DNA from 2 places in the Brucella sp. TWI432 genome. Region 1 is predicted to be linked to the other one. Evidence: riboswitches for the same ligand, from Rfam matches in the RefSeq annotation. Region 1 holds a riboswitch; the other holds the start of a gene.

Region 1 (3,408 bases):
ATCTGGCCATGTTCGAGAATGAACGGGACTTCATGACTGCGCACTTCCAGAACCGCACGGCTTCCCGTTCCACCAGCAGCGGTGTGACCAAAGCCCGGATCAAAGAAGCCTGCATAATGCACGCGAAATTCGCCGACCAGCGGGTCAAAAGGCGTCATTTCAGCCGCAAAAAGCGGCGGCACATGCACTGCTTCGCGCGAAACGAGGATATAGAACTCATCCGGGTCGAGCACCAATTCACGCGAACCGCGATCATAGATCGGCTCCCAAAAGTCGAGAACATCATGTGCCGCACGCTGATCGACATCCACAACCGCCGTGTGGTGCTTGCCACGATAGCCGATCAGCCTGTCTTTATCGCCCGAAAGATCGACCGAGAGTGCGATACCGCCGCCAGAAATATTTGGCTGTTCTGCCGCCACCAGCGTTTCATTCTGATGCAGTGTTGCAAGTTCTGCTTCAGTCAGCTGCGCACGTCCCTGACGGAAACGAATTTGCGACAGCCGCGAGCCGGTGCGCGCAACAATCGGGAAAGTACGTGGGCTGACTTCAAGATAAAGCGGGCCATTATACCCAGCAGGCACCTTGTCGAACTCCTGCGCGCCATCGGCGATAACGCGGGTGAAAATATCAAGGCGACCGGTCGAGCTTTTCGGATTGGCGGATGCAGACAATTCCGGCGACAGTGACAGGCTTTCAAGCAATGGCACGATATAGACGCAGCCAGTTTCAAGCACCGCTCCAGCGCTCAGATCGATCTCATGGAGTTTTAAGCGTTCCAGCTTGTCGATGACCGGCGTGCCCGGACCCGGCATGAAGGATGCGCGCACACGATAGGCTTTCGCACCCAGCCGCAAATCGAGGCTTGCAGGCTGAATCTGATCAGCATCCAATGGACGCGCAGATTTGAGCAAACCGCTTTCAAAGAGTGCTGCAATATCCGCATCTGCCAGAATGCCTGCTTCCCTCTGCGTCATGCCACTCAACTCCGTGAATTACTTAAAATCGGTCTATGACCATTGACCGCTCATAATAATCAAGACCAGCTTTTTAACGCTTTTTTAGCCAGTTTCCCCAGCTTTAAATTGCAACAACAGGATCGCTACGCGCCAATTTCTATTCTTCGCTCTTCTTCAAGCATTGACGGCCCCGCTCAAGAGGCATAAGGAAAAAGTGTTCCGTGGTGATTTGGCCGGCCGGCTTGCAGCCACGTTAAAGAATTCGCTAAAATAAGGCCGCGGTTCGTTACCGGCCTTTTGCGTGTTCGCGAGGCCGGTTTTTTATTGGCCGCCGAGGCATTTCCAGGCCCCGGCCGACCAGCTTTCGACAGGTTGGAAAAATGACGAATAAGACTACCCGTAAGTTTCGCCCGGCAACTCAGCTCGTTCATGCAGGATCGCTGCGTTCGGGCTTTGCAGAGTTGTCAGAAGCCCTTTATCTGACGCAAGGCTTTCTCTATCCGACAGCAGAAGCTGCCGAGGCCCGCTTCAAGGGCGAAGATCCGGGGTTCATCTATTCGCGTTATGCCAACCCGACCACAGATATGTTTGAAAAGCGCATGTGCGCGCTCGAAGGCGCGGAAGATGCGCGCGCTTTCACATCCGGCATGGCAGCCGTCGCCGCCTCTATTCTCTGTCAGGTACAGGCGGGCGAGCATGTTATCTGTGCGCGCGCCGTCTTCGGCTCGTCGCGTTACATCATTGAAACGCTTCTGCCTCGCTATGGCGTTGAGTTTTCGATCATCGACGGCTCAAAGATTGAAAACTGGAAAGCGGCTGTTCGTCCGAACACCAAAGTCATGCTGCTCGAAAGCCCGTCAAACCCGACGCTTGAGGTGATCGACATTGCAGCTGTCGCCGACATTGCCAATGAAATCGGCGCAAAGCTGATCGTTGATAACGTATTTGCAACGCCACTTTACCAGAAGCCTCTGGAACTCGGCGCGCATATTGTCGTCTATTCGACCACCAAGCATATTGACGGTCAGGGCCGCTGTCTGGGCGGGATCATTCTTTCCGATCAGGAATGGACCGAAGAAGTTCTCCAGCCTTACTTCCGTCATACCGGCCCCGGCATGAGCCCGTTCAATGCATGGATCATGCTGAAAGGTCTTGAAACGCTCGGCGTTCGCGTGCGTCAGCAGACGCAATCTGCCGCAGCCGTGGCCAATGCACTGGCTGGTCAGGCAGGTGTGAAGCAGGTCATTTATCCGGGCCGCGCCGATCACCCGCAGGCCGACATCATCGCCAAGCAGATGACTGGCGGCTCGACACTGATCGCGCTGGAACTCGAAGGCGGCAAGGAAGCTGCGTTCAAGTTCGAAAATGCTTTGCAGGTGTTCAGCATTTCCAACAATCTGGGCGATGCAAAGAGCATCATCACTCATCCGGCCACAACGACACATCAGAGCCTCACGGACGAAGCACGCGCGGAACTCGGCATTTCAGATGGTATGCTGCGCATCTCTGTCGGTCTGGAAGACCAGGATGATCTGGTTGAGGACGTGCTGGAAGCGCTTGCAGCCGCGCGCTAAAGATTGATGCCTAAACGACGCAATTGCCGGAACATTTCGGCAATTGCAATGCATTTGTCGGCATCAATTCGTTGACCTCCCGCGCAACTTTGGCGATAGCTTTATGTAGTATGTTTGATAAGACTTAAAGGCGGGTATGCATGTACAGAGCGGTAACGCGGGATATTGAGGTAACGGCTGAACCGTTTTATCTCGAAGACCAGTCCGAACCGGACGAAAATCGCTATGTCTGGGGCTACCGGATAACCATTGCCAACAATTCATCGCAGACCGTTCAGCTGCGCTCACGTTACTGGCAGATTACCGATGGCAATGGCCGCATCGAAGAGGTGAAGGGTGCTGGCGTCATCGGCGAGCAACCCACACTTAATCCGGGCGATTCTTATCAATACTCATCCGGTTGCCCTCTCAGCACCACATCCGGTGTTATGGTCGGGCGCTATCAAATGCAATTACCGGATGGGAGTGCCTTTGAAGTCGATATTCCCGCCTTTTCTCTGGATATTCCTGAAACAAGGCGAACACTGAATTAAAAAAGGCGCTTTTTTCAAAGCGCCTTTTTCATAATATTACTTCGCAAACTGTGCAGGATCGAACTCATAGGTCGTTGAGCAGAATTCACACGTCACGGAAATCTTGCCGTCCTGAATGCTGTCCTGAATTTCTTCCGCCGAGAAATTATTGAACACGCCTTCGATTTTGTCGCGCGAGCATGAGCAATTGTCCTCAACACGGATCGCTTCATAGATACGCACACCGCGCTCGTGGAACAGACGGTAAAGCAAACGTTCAGAGCCAACCTGTGGGTCGGTCAGTTCCGAGCTTTCGATTGTTCCGACCAGCGAACGCGCTTCATCCCATCCGTCATCTTCAAG
Region 2 (3,408 bases), on a different contig from region 1:
ATCGCGTTGGCAGGGAGACATCGACTGGGCGACGCTGCGCAAGAACGGTGCAAACTTTGCCTATATCAAAGCGACAGATGGCGGTGATCACCTTGACCCGATGTTCAAAAAGAACTGGCGCGATGCAAAAGCTGCGGGATTGAAGCGCGGCGCATACCACTTCTTTTATTGGTGCCGCGTGGCAAGTCAGCAAGCTGACTGGTTTATTCGCAATGTGCCGGTTGATCCCGATGCATTGCCGCCAGTGATCGATGTGGAATGGAATGGCGACTCGTCATGCAAACGACGCCCATCGCCTGCGCAGGTGCGTGAAAAAATGCAGGTTTTCATGGATGCGCTCGAACGCCATTACGGCAAGCGTCCCGTGATCTATACCGCGCCTGATTTCTATGACGACAACCTCAAGGGCGCATTCACAGATTACCCATTCTGGCTACGCGCTGTCGCACAGCATCCCTCCAAGGTTTATCCGGGGCGTCGCTGGATTTTCTGGCAGTATTCGGGTTCAGGTCTGTCTCAGGGCGTCGATGGTAAGATTGACCTTAATGTCTTCCAAGGCAGTGAAGACCAGTGGCATCAATGGGTTCAACGTTTTGCCAGCTGATCCCTTTTCAGGGATCAGCTTTTTGCGCATCAGAATTTGCCGATATTTTCGAGATCATAAGGCGTTGACTGGTACATTTCATTGATCCAGTTGCCAAAAAGCAGATGTGCATGGCCGCGCCAGCAATTCTGCGGCTTCTTGCTGACATCGTCATTGGGAAAGTAATTGGCAGGCAGCGGTGTTTCCGGTTGAAGCTGAATGTCACGGAAATACTCATCGGCAAGCGATGTCGTGTCATATTCAACATGGTTGAACATGTGCAATGAACGATGCTTTGGATCTTCCAGCAGGCAAAGGCCGCTTTCCGGGCTATCGACGAGAACTTTTAGGCCGCTTTGTGGAGGAATGTCGTCCTTGCGCACTTCTGTCCAGCGGGAAACTGGAATCGCGAAGTCATCGGAAAACCCGCGAAGATAGGGTGAAGACGGCGCGAGATTCTGTTGGCTGAAGACACCGGATGCCTTGCTCTGCAGATCATATTTGCCCATACCATGAAAATGGTGGACGGCGGCTTGTGCTGCCCAGCAGATATTGAGCGTACGGTGGACATGAGTTTGCGTCCAATCGAAAACCCTCTGCATTTCATCCCAATAGGTCACATCTTCAAAGGGCATGCGCTCAACCGGCGCGCCTGTGATGACAAAGCCGTCAAAGCGCTGATTGCGGATATCTTCCCATGGCTGATAAAAAGAAAGCATATGATCCGCTGGAGTATGCCGCGCAACGTGATTGGTAATGCGAACAAGCGTCAGTTCCAGTTGCAGGGGCGTCGCCCCCAGCAGCCGTGCAATCTGTGTTTCCGTTGTGACCTTGTTCGGCATCAGATTGAGAAGGCCGATCTTCAGCGGCCTGATATCCTGACGCACAGCATCTGCCTCACGCATCACCATAACGCCCTCGGCTTCGAGAACACTGGTTGCAGGCAGATCATCAGGAATTTTTATAGGCATGCGTGTCAGTCCTTCGTTATGTCAAGGCAGACGCATGTGGCTTTGTCCGTATGTTTGCCGGTCGGCCACATCCTTCCTTTAAGGAAGTACCACCTTGCCCGGAAAGGCAGGTTGGCGTTGGGCGTCGCCCCAACTCTTGATGTGAGATAACTACTACTCAAAGAGTCGGGCGCTGGCAATAGGTCCGTTTGGAAGAGTTTTTATAAGGCGAGGCTGAAACTGAAAAAGTGGCCCTTTCCATGTTCAGACGCTTCTGTTGCAAGTGGAACAAGCGGGCCGTTCAGACGTTTCCCTATTAGATCGTTGATCTAACCCGTTTTGCTGGAAGCATAATCTTAGCGTCACTTGTTTGAGTGTCGTCGGATTATGCTCTTCCTCAAAGATGTGCTATTGTGGCAAAAAATGGGAGGGAAACATGAGCAATATTATATTCTGGATAGCCTTGGTTATTCTGCCGGTTCTGGCAGGAACGGCTTTTGCCTATTTCCGGCATATGCGCCACGGAGATGACTTTTAGGTCATCCTGGCGAGGTAAAGCTGTGCCAAAAGTGGGAGCCAGCCCTGTGCGATAATCAGTAGGCTCTGGTTGATCAACCTGATAGCGTTCGTTTGCCAAGCGCAATGATCGTTAGATGAGCGCGAGTTTTTTCGCGCCAACTCAGGTGAATAACTGCAATGAGCGAAACGGATACCCCCCATATCCTCGTCGTTGGTGCAGGCTTTGGTGGCCTGCAATTAATCCATGATCTAAAAGGTGCAAATGTTCGCATTACGCTTGTCGATCAGCGTAATCATCACCTCTTTCAGCCCCTTTTGTATCAGGTCGCGACAACAATCCTTGCGACATCCGAAATTGCATGGCCAATTCGCCATCTTTTTCGCGATCGCAAAGATGTAACCACCCTGCTCGCCACTGTTGTCGATGTGGACACGTCCAACAAACAGGTGAAGCTCGAAGACGGCTCTACACTTGATTACGACACGCTCGTGCTCGCAACCGGCGCACGGCACGCTTATTTCGGCAATGATCGCTGGGAAAAGCTTGCCCCCGGTCTTAAGGCGCTGGAAGACGCTACGACCATTCGTCGTCGTCTTCTTTTGGCGTTTGAACGCGCCGAACGCGAGACAGACTTCGCAAAACGACGGGCATTGCTCACATTTTCTGTGGTGGGAGGAGGACCAACCGGCGTTGAATTGGCGGGTATTATTGGTGAACTGGCCAAACATACGATGTGGCCGGAATTTCGTAATATCGACACAAGGGAGGCGCGCATCCTGCTGATTGAAGCGGGTCAACGCATTCTGTCTGCATTTCCGGAAGATCTTTCATCTTACGCTCAAAATGCCTTGAAAAAGATTGGTGTTGAGGTGCGTCTTGGGATGCCGGTAAAAGAAATCACTGAAGATGGCGTAACTGTTGGCGATGAATTTATTTCCTGTAAAACGGCCATATGGGCAGCGGGTGTTGCAGCTTCACCTGCCGCAGCCTGGCTTGGCGTTGAAAGCGACCGTGCAGGTCGCGCACGCGTTCTGGCCAATCTCACCGTTCCCGGCCATGAGGATGTGTTTGTGATCGGAGATACCGCCTGGGTCGAAGGGCAGGACGGAAAGCCGGTTCCCGGTATTGCACCGGCTGCCAAACAGCAGGGCGCTTATGTTGCTAAGGTCCTTCGCAGCCGCATATCAGGCCAAACCGCTCCGGCCCCCTTTCGCTATCGCCATCAGGGTAATCTTGCAACGATTGGCCGAGGTGCGGCCGTCGTCGACATGGGGCGGATCAAGCTGAAAGGCGCGCTGGCATGGTGGGTATGGGGCATTGCCCATATCTTTTTCCTGATTGGCACACGCAGCCGC

What was found. Region 1 has a riboswitch for S-adenosylmethionine ahead of ABE527_RS02890 (O-succinylhomoserine sulfhydrylase). Riboswitches for the same ligand answer to the same signal wherever they lie in the genome.
Region 2: linked by a shared signal. The riboswitch ahead of ABE527_RS08940 (homoserine O-succinyltransferase) and the one ahead of ABE527_RS02890 (O-succinylhomoserine sulfhydrylase) in region 1 are both predicted to bind S-adenosylmethionine.

The regions. Positions count from the first base shown of each region.
Region 1 is NZ_JBDJNL010000001.1:583,946-587,353, reverse strand. Features, by position in the region: gene ABE527_RS02895 (2'-deoxycytidine 5'-triphosphate deaminase) at 1-977, opposite strand, end outside; SAM riboswitch at 1,171-1,251, shown strand; gene ABE527_RS02890 (O-succinylhomoserine sulfhydrylase) at 1,340-2,533, shown strand; gene apaG (Co2+/Mg2+ efflux facilitator ApaG/CorD) at 2,674-3,066, shown strand; gene ABE527_RS02880 (Hsp33 family molecular chaperone) at 3,103-3,408, opposite strand, start outside.
Region 2 is NZ_JBDJNL010000004.1:44,245-47,652, forward strand. Features, by position in the region: gene ABE527_RS08935 (glycoside hydrolase family 25 protein) at 1-604, shown strand, start outside; gene ABE527_RS08940 (homoserine O-succinyltransferase) at 634-1,554, opposite strand; SAM-I-IV-variant riboswitch at 1,595-1,702, opposite strand; gene ABE527_RS08945 (NAD(P)/FAD-dependent oxidoreductase) at 2,230-3,408, shown strand, end outside.